4 regions of the uncultured Agrobacterium sp. genome follow, and region 2 is predicted to be linked to each of the others. Evidence: predicted binding sites of a transcription regulator. Region 2 holds the regulator's gene; each other region holds the start of a gene.
What was found. Region 2 encodes PhoB, which activates phosphate uptake and scavenging genes when phosphate is short. Its sites were predicted from a motif close to TGTCATNNANCTGTCAT; they were not measured.
Positions count from the first base shown of each region.

Region 1 (2,202 bases), on a different contig from region 2:
GACGGCGCTGTCCAGAACGCCCTTGGGCGCAACCGCTTTCACGTCATCATACTCGCCGCCGGCAATATCAGTGGCGCCGGAAAGATCAACGAGTTCGATTTTACGGTAGACAGACGTATCGCCCTTCAGGCCCTGACCGTTGTTGCTGTCACGCGCCAGCATCAGGAAGGCCTTGTCGGACAGCGCCAAAATTTCGCTCTGGGCTGCCACGAGCTTCTTGTCCTTGCCTTCGAACTTCGGCAGCGGCACGACATATTCATGCGCAAGCTTCAGGTGGTCGACATCGCTCGCATCGTAGACCAGTGCGCGGGTATGATCGCGAGTCGACGAGGAATCACCACCATCCTGACGGGTCGCCGATTGCAGAACGGCAATGAGGTATTTGCCATCCGGGGTTAGTGACATGCCTTCAAGACCCTGATTGTTCTGGCGCCCGGTTTCGGGATCCTTCGGATCAGGCTTCTTGCCGCCTTCGCCAACATTGTTGGACGAGAAGTTGATCTCACCCTTGCGCATCGGCAGCAGCGCCTTTGGCGGCTGCGTGGCCGAGATCATCTTACCATCGGCAGAGAAATGATAGATATAGGGTCCGTACTCGTCGCTGATGAGGAACGAGCCATCCGCTAGGCGCACAACAGCCTCGGCATCGAGAGAGACCTTACCGGTAGAGGCAAAAGGCAGCACTGGCGTTGCGCCGCTCGCCGGACGGGTACCTGCCTCCGGGTCGAGGCCTGTCATGTTCTTGCCCTGCTCATCGGTCAAAAGCAGCGTATCGGCAAGTTTCGCCTGAACACCCGTCTGCTGCTTGTCCGCAGCCACATCGCCGCCCGTTGCGGGCATCAGCGTGACATCGATCTTGTTGATGCGGGCATCATAATCCGTCGTGCCTTCGACGTTGTAGCCACGGTCCGGCAACAGCCATAGCGAACCGCGATAGGCATCGCCATCCTTCTTCCAGCTGGTGGCATCGATCGCCATGCCGGAACCTGAGCCGAAGGTTTCACCCAACTTGTCGCGCTGGCTGGCGGGAATGCGCCCGATGGCGACGAGACCCTTGTTAGCATAGCTGACGCCATTTGCGGTGGCGCTGCTTTCAGCCATCGCAGCGGCAGGAAAGATGAAGATCGATGTCGCCAGCGCGGCGGCAAGCCCGCGAGAGGTCACGGAACGGAATGATGTCATGGAGCGATATCCTTGAGAAACAAAGAAAGATGGTCTCTCCGACATGTCCCATCGCGCAGCCGCGCATGGTTTTGGTGCATGTCGAAGCGTACCTTCTGCGCACTGTCTCTAAGAGCAGGATATGACACTTGCATGACGGCGATGCCGTCTCTTCATCCGACCTTCATGCGTTTGACCAGCTCAGCCGAGTTTTCGCTTACCAGCTGCGAACTTCGCCTTCAGCAAGCACTCGTCATATTCGGACTGCGCAGTGGAATCGAAAACGATCCCGCCTCCGACATTGAAGGTCGCTCGTCCATCGTCGAACAAAGTAATGGTGCGGATCGCCACGGAAAAGCGCATTTCCCCCTTTGGCGATATGAGTCCAATGGCACCGCAATAGACATCGCGTAGGCCGATTTCCAGATCGTGCAGGATTTCCATCGCCCGCATTTTCGGCGCACCCGTCACCGAACCGCAGGGAAAGAGAGCGGCGAAGATATCACCAATGCTCACATCGGGTAACAGCTTGGCCCGCACATGGCTGACCATCTGGTGGACGGTTGGATAGGTCTCGATCTCGAAAAGCTTCGGCACATGTAGCGTGCCGACTTCCGTGATCCGTGAAATATCATTGCGCAGCAGATCGACAATCATGCGATTTTCGGCAAGCGTTTTCTCATCCTTGCCCATGGCCTCAATCAGAGCCGCATCTTCCTCCGCCGACGATCCGCGCTTGACGGTGCCCTTCATCGGATGGGTCGCGATCCAGCCCTCCGCATCGACCGAGAAAAACAGTTCGGGAGAGCGCGACAGAATCACAGGCCCACCAAGATCGATCAAGGCGCCATATTTCACCGGCTGACGGTCGATCAGAGACCAGAACCCGGCAAGCGGATCACCGTGCCACCGACCGGTGACAGGCATAGTAAGATTAGCCTGGTAACAATCTCCCTGGCGCAGATGCTGGTGCAATCTGTTGAACTGCGTTTCATAATCCGCGAAAGACCAGGAGGGTTTGAGATCGCTCAACAAAGCGTC
Region 1 covers NZ_CAJYTV010000011.1:536,444-538,645, forward strand. Annotated here, with positions in the region: gene QZ869_RS11095 (esterase-like activity of phytase family protein) at 1-1,182, opposite strand, end outside; gene QZ869_RS11100 (aminodeoxychorismate synthase component I) at 1,363-2,202, opposite strand, start outside.
Region 1: QZ869_RS11095 (esterase-like activity of phytase family protein) is a predicted target of PhoB. The motif match lies at 1,304-1,320, and genes of this name have one in related genera.

Region 2 (2,202 bases):
TCGTCATCGTGACCCACTCGATGCAGCAGGCCGCTCGCGTGTCCCAGCGCACCGCCATGTTCCACCTCGGTCATCTGGTCGAGGAGAACGATACGGACAAGATGTTCACCAACCCGGATGACCAGCGTACCCAGGACTATATCATGGGTCGTTTCGGCTGATCCTGCTGTTGCCCGCGCATCCCACCGCGCCTGTCGCTTGAGCCAACAAAAGGCTTGCGACAGGGCGTTTCGAAACTGGAGATTACGACTATGCCGACACATTCCCACATCATGTCAGCCTATGACGAGGAGCTGAAGTTCCTCAGCCGCCGGATCGCCGAAATGGGCGGACTGGCCGAGCAGATGTGCGCCGACGCAGTGCGCGCGCTCGTCAATTCCGATGCGGCCTTGGCGCAGAAGGTCATCTCCGACGATACGATCCTCGATCACGCCGAGCGTGAAATCGGCGACAAGGCGATCGTGACGATCGCCAAGCGTCAGCCGATGGCGGCGGACCTGCGCGAAATCATCGGTTCGCTGCGCATCGCCGCAGACCTCGAGCGCGTCGGCGATCTGGGCAAGAACACCGCCAAGCGCGTCATTGCAGTGGCAGGCACCGGCGTTCCGCGTAAACTGGCGCGTGGCCTGGAGCACCTGTCGGAACTGGCGCTGGTTCAGCTGAAGGAAGTGCTGGACGTCTACTCCACGCGTTCGGCGGAAAAGGCCCAGGCCATCCGCGAGCGCGATGAAGAGATCGACGCCATGTACACCTCGCTCTTCCGCGAGCTTCTGACCTACATGATGGAAGATCCGCGCAACATCACCACCTGCACGCATCTTCTGTTCTGCGCCAAGAACATCGAGCGTGTTGGCGATCACGCGACCAACATTGCCGAGACCATCTACTACATGACCACCGGCAGCCAGCCGGCAGGTGAGCGTCCGAAGGACGATAGTTCCAACACGCTCGGCGCTGTGACCGAGTAAGCGACAGATAGGATCTGGAGCCATGGTGCCGAAAATCGCCGTTGTCGAAGATGAGGAGGCGCTGAGCGTCCTCCTGCGTTACAATCTCGAATCCGAAGGCTATGACGTCGACACTATTCCGCGTGGCGACGAGGCGGAAATCCGCCTCCAGGAGCGCACGCCGGATCTTCTCATCCTTGACTGGATGTTGCCAGGCGTCTCCGGCATCGAGCTTTGCCGTCGCCTGCGTATGCGCCCCGAAACCGAACGTCTGCCGATCATCATGCTGACGGCGCGCGGCGAGGAAAGCGAACGGGTTCGCGGTCTGGCTACGGGCGCCGACGACTATGTCGTCAAACCCTTTTCCACGCCGGAGCTGATGGCACGTGTCAAGGCGATGCTGCGTCGCGCCAAACCCGAGGTTTTGTCCTCGGTGCTGAAATGCGGTGATATCGAACTCGACCGTGAGACGCATCGCGTTCACCGCAAAAGCCGCGAAGTCCGCCTTGGGCCGACCGAGTTCCGTCTGTTGGAATTCCTCATGACGTCGCCGGGACGCGTCTTCTCCAGATCTCAGCTTCTCGATGGCGTCTGGGGACATGACATCTACGTGGATGAACGCACGGTGGACGTCCATGTTGGTCGCCTGCGCAAGGCACTGAACTTCTCGAGCATGCAGGATGTGATCCGTACCGTTCGCGGTGCCGGATATTCCATGGAAGCCTGATTGCCTTAGGGAGCGCTTTCTATCATGGCAAGCGCTCCGATTTTTCTCACGCAGCAGCCTGCAGCATATGGCTACGGGGCGTCAGATCTCGAGGTAGGAAGGGGATAGCGCGCGGCGTCTATTTCGTCCTGCGATAGCGGGCTGCGTTGCAGCACCTCCTCATAGTGGGCTCTGGTTCGAGCGCCATAACTCTCCTTGATGTCGTTCATCAGCTCGATTTCCTGATACATCCAGTTCCAGCGCGAGTAGCGGTCAGGATCGCCAGAGCGACCGGCTTGCTTTTGCCGAAACTCAAGCTCTCGATCGCGCACCAACGCGCTCGAGACGATCGACATCAGTTGGAACGCGGCATCGTCCATGTCGTTCGCCTCGCGCCGCCAATACTCCTTGCCACGCTCTTCGCAGATCAGCCAGTAGCGACCCCGTCGCCATTCGACATATACCGTCCCGTCGCCGCGTGCGCGGCGCGGGATCGGAGGGAAGGGCGTTTTGACCACCTTCGTCCATAGGACCGAGATATAGTCGTAG
Region 2 covers NZ_CAJYTV010000016.1:298,399-300,600, forward strand. Annotated here, with positions in the region: gene pstB (phosphate ABC transporter ATP-binding protein PstB) at 1-161, shown strand, start outside; gene phoU (phosphate signaling complex protein PhoU) at 252-968, shown strand; gene phoB (phosphate regulon transcriptional regulator PhoB) at 991-1,674, shown strand; gene QZ869_RS15005 (hypothetical protein) at 1,746-2,202, opposite strand, start outside.

Region 3 (2,202 bases), on a different contig from region 2:
GCGTCGTCAGAGGCAAAAGCTCCACGCTTCTCCATGGGCGGCAGGGTTTCTTCCGAGCGGAATTCTTCGAAGCCGAAGTGCTTGTAGACCTCACGCCGGTTCCAGAACCACTCCTGGAAGGGATGGACAGCAATGGCGGAGTAGCCCTCCGAGCGGAAGAAAGTGGCGAGCGATGGCATCGGACGTCGCACATATTGCTGATAGGGGATGCTGCCATAAGGCAGAAACGCATTGCTGAATCCTGTCAGCGCTTCGAACTCGACATTGGCCGTCATGCCGCCAAACTCCGGGGAAAAGACATGGCCGGATTGCATGGCGCGGATTTGCGGCATCGGATCTTCCGAAAAACGGACATTTTCCAGCCGCGTCGGATCCCATAGCGATTCGCTCATGATCATGATCACGTCTGGCCGCTTGCTATGGTTGACGGCGAAGGCCGAGCTATCGGAGGCGATGTCTGCGATGGTCTCCGCGCCGTAGCCATAGGGCGCAGTCACTTTCGCCATGGGAATATTGAAGGCAAACGCCATGATGAAGCCGTTGTGCCGGTAATTTTCCTTCTGATCCCACATCATCGGAATGATGTTCAATCTGTCCCTGATCCAGGAATAGCTTGAATATTCCATCATTGATCCGAAGCTGACAAACACCGGAACGGCAAGCGCCAGCCTCCACATCCTGGCTTTGAGAGGAATGACAGGCGCATGTTTGGAAGAAAGGCGCCACAGAAGGACAGCCGCGAATACGGCAGCGGCAACTCCGACCGCAAGAAACAAGGCAGTCAGAGGCTGCGCCTTCAGCATGGCTGGCAATAGCTGGATAATCTGGCGTCCGAAAAGCAGGTCCGAGGGGTAAAGCGGATCGGAGAGATAGAGCTGTTTCTGACTGGAGAAAAAAGCGGGCAAGACGAGCAGCGGAACTGCAACGATCAGCGATCGGTAGTGACGCCCGAAGACAGCGTCCAGCGCCATGAGACCGATGACCACTGCGCAGACCGTTGTCAGTCCGGGTCGCGAAGACGAAAGCAGAAAGGTAGCGACGTCGTGCAATGTGCCTCGCGCAATCCACTCCATGCATACCACAAGGAGAACGGCTGCAAGAACGAGATTGACCACGGACTGGATGTTACCGGCTTCACGGGCAGGGAACCGTGTCCATGGGTTTGAAAGGACGTGTTTCATCCTTTCGGCAACCGTTGTTTTGGGCACCGATTTCGTCACGATTATACTCCGGCAGTCATGGGGACAGGCATGAATCACCCGTCATATAAGTGTCATCTAACTGTCACATACAGGCAATGAACGCGACATGAACTATGCGCAATTCACAGGTCTGGCGCGTAACCATTGCGTGAGCCGTGGATGTCCGGCATTCCCATGCCGAAACCTTCTTGAAGGGCCGTTGTTTTATAACAGTTTTATCCTGCGCGTTGCACAGTGAGAGCCGGCGCGATAATGAGGAAGGCATGAGCACAGAACAGACCATTCCCCACACGTTCCGGATCGCCATCGGCCAGTTCAATCCGACCGTCGGCGATGTCGCTGGCAACCTAGCAAAAGCGCGAGAGGCGAGAGCGGATGCCGCAGCCCAAGGCGCCGATCTACTTCTGCTGACGGAGCTTTTCATCTCCGGCTATCCCCCGGAAGATCTGGTCCTGAAGCCGGCATTCTTGAAAGCCTGCCTCAAGGCGGTAGAGGATCTGGCCGCAGAAACGGCGGATGGCGGCCCGGGCGTTATCATCGGCTTCCCCCGTCAGGGCGAGAAGGGCAGGCATAACTCGGTCGCCTTGCTGGATGGTGGAGCGATTGTCGCTCTGCGTGACAAGGTCGACCTGCCAAACTACGGCGAGTTTGACGAGAAGCGTGTCTTCAGCGAAGGCTCCATCTCCGGCCCTTACAATTTCCGGGGCGTCCGCATCGGCATCCCGATTTGCGAAGAAATCTGGAACGATCTCGGTATCTGCGAGACACTAGCCGAGGCCGGCGCTGAAATATTGTTGGTTCCGAATGGCTCGCCCTATTATCGCGGCAAGGTCGATGTGCGTCATCAGGTGGCGCTGCGGCAGGTTATCGAAAGCGGGCTGCCTCTCGTGTTCGCCAATCAGCTTGGCGGTCAGGATGAACTGGTTTTTGACGGGGCAAGCTTCGGCTTCAACGCCGATAAGACGCTGGCATTTCAGATGAGCCAGTTCGAAGCGACGCT
Region 3 covers NZ_CAJYTV010000011.1:289,140-291,341, forward strand. Annotated here, with positions in the region: gene QZ869_RS09930 (LTA synthase family protein) at 1-1,181, opposite strand, end outside; gene QZ869_RS09935 (NAD+ synthase) at 1,466-2,202, shown strand, end outside.
Region 3: QZ869_RS09930 (LTA synthase family protein) is a predicted target of PhoB. The motif match lies at 1,272-1,288, and genes of this name have one in related genera.

Region 4 (2,202 bases), on a different contig from region 2:
AATCTTCATCCGAAAGCGCCAGCACGGCGGCAGCGAGAAGGGCTGCGTTGATGGCGCCTGCCTTGCCGATGGCAAGTGTGCCGACCGGAATACCTGCCGGCATCTGCACGATCGAATAGAGGCTGTCCTGACCGGACATGGTTTTCGACTGAACGGGCACGCCAAAGACCGGAAGAGGCGTGAGCGCCGCCGTCATGCCTGGCAGGTGGGCGGCACCGCCTGCACCGGCGATGATGACCTTGAAGCCTTCGTCTTTCGCATTCGTTGCGAAATCGAACATCCGTTCCGGCGTGCGGTGGGCGGACACGATGCGCGCCTCATATTCGATGTCGAGCGCGTCCAGCGTATCGGCGGCGTTCTTCATGGTTTCCCAGTCCGACTGGCTTCCCATGATGATGGCGACGGGCGGAATTTCGGTGGTCAAGCGGCCTCTCCTTGTCCAGAGACTTTGGGCGTCAGGGTTTATCAGGCGATGATATCCGGGATGATCTGATCTTCGATCTGGGTCATCTTGTCTTTGATCGCCAGCTTCTTCTTTTTCATTCTTTGAATTCTGAGCGCTTCGCAACTGGTCTGGATCATCGCGTTGATGGCCGCGTCGTAGTCCTCGTGCTCCTGCCTCAGCCTTGCCAGCGTAAGCCGGACGTCCGCCTGTTCCTGGTCGGGCATCTCGTCGTCCCCATTGTAATGAACCGGACCGCCATCCGGCATGTTTGTTATTCGTCCTCGTGCCTGTACCATCAAATGGCAGTAACGGGAAGTTTTCCTTGCCAGCATTTTTGCCGCACTATTGCCTCGATTTCGCCTTCGACAAACCTCGCTTTCCATGTCACATTGGTGTCGTAAACCTGAAACTCCAGCGATTGGAGAGCTGGAGGTAGGTTCAACTAGGAAGGACGTGCCGCATGACCATTCAGGCTCATATTGCATCGCTCGAAAAGAAACACGGTGCTCTGGAGGAGGAGCTCGAAAGTATTCTTGCTTCCCCATCTTCCGACGACCGGGAGATTGCAGACATTAAACGCAGAAAGCTGCGCCTGAAAGACGAGTTGCAGAGGCTGAAAGCGACCACGAAACATTGATTATCAATGATTATTGAGGCCGCAGGGCGCTGGCGGCGCCTGAGAAGCGGCAAAAGTTCGAGGCCCTGGTTGCATAGCGCGATCAGGGCCTTTTTGCTGGCGGCGTCTTAAAGAAAAAGGCGCTTTTTCCAGTCGCTGCACCATCAGGCAGCGAGGCCATCCCATAAGAGCTTCAGGGCAGCGATGAAGGCCATGCCGTACATCAGGGGGTAGAAGACGGCAGGCTTCATATATTTGACTACTTTGGCACCGGCAAATGTGGCAATCATCGCCACCGGCAGAAGCGTCGCGGAGGTGGTGAGGTTGGTGGAATCCAGCGCACCAAGTGCAAAATAGGGGATGAGTTTGACCGCGTTCATGATGGCGAAGAAACGCACGCTCATTCCGGTATAGGTCTTGGGGTCCAGTTTCAGCGGCAGCACATAGATCTGGAAGGGTGGGCCGCCCGCATGCGCCACGAAGCTGGCATAGCCGGAAAGGCTGGACCAGAGCGTCGCCGCTGCCGGTCGTTGCGGCTTTGGTGCAATCTCATGTCCGCCGCGCATGCGGTAGGATTCATAGAAATAGCGCAACACGAAGATGATGGTGACGGCGGCTACCACGAGCCGCATGGCATTGGGCGAAATCAGCGTCGAGGTGGCCCAGCCGAGCGCGATGCCCGCAAGGGCGCCCGGCAGCATCAAAAGCAGCGTCTTGCGGTGGTTATGGTGGCGCCATGCCCAGAGAGCCACCAGATCCATGACGATCAGGATGGGCAGGAAGATGGCTGCCGCCTGCACCGGCGGCACGGCAAGCGCCATCAGCGGTACGCCCATGAGAGCCAAGGCACCGCCAAGCCCGCCTTTCGACAGGCCGACCAGAATGACGGCGGGTATGGCAACAAGGAAGAAATGGAGATCGAGAGACATGGCTGAGACTTGATGAGCGAGGCGATGGGAGGTGAATTTCCAGGCGGGCAGGAGCGGAAAGACCGCAAAGAGTCCGGCGATCGACTGTTGATCCTTCGTGCAGTCCGGTTTATCGGAAAAGGGATGTGAAAACGAGTGCAGATTGGCGATGAAGCGTTCTTTCTGCGGGAAATGGAAAAATCATGGGTTCTCCTGAAGATCGCTGCCGCCTG
Region 4 covers NZ_CAJYTV010000003.1:133,477-135,678, forward strand. Annotated here, with positions in the region: gene purE (5-(carboxyamino)imidazole ribonucleotide mutase) at 1-424, opposite strand, end outside; gene QZ869_RS01585 (DUF465 domain-containing protein) at 466-669, opposite strand; gene QZ869_RS01590 (DUF465 domain-containing protein) at 906-1,082, shown strand; gene QZ869_RS01595 (sulfite exporter TauE/SafE family protein) at 1,226-1,990, opposite strand; gene QZ869_RS01600 (thiamine phosphate synthase) at 2,173-2,202, shown strand, end outside.
Region 4: QZ869_RS01590 (DUF465 domain-containing protein) is a predicted target of PhoB. The motif match lies at 828-844, and genes of this name have one in related genera.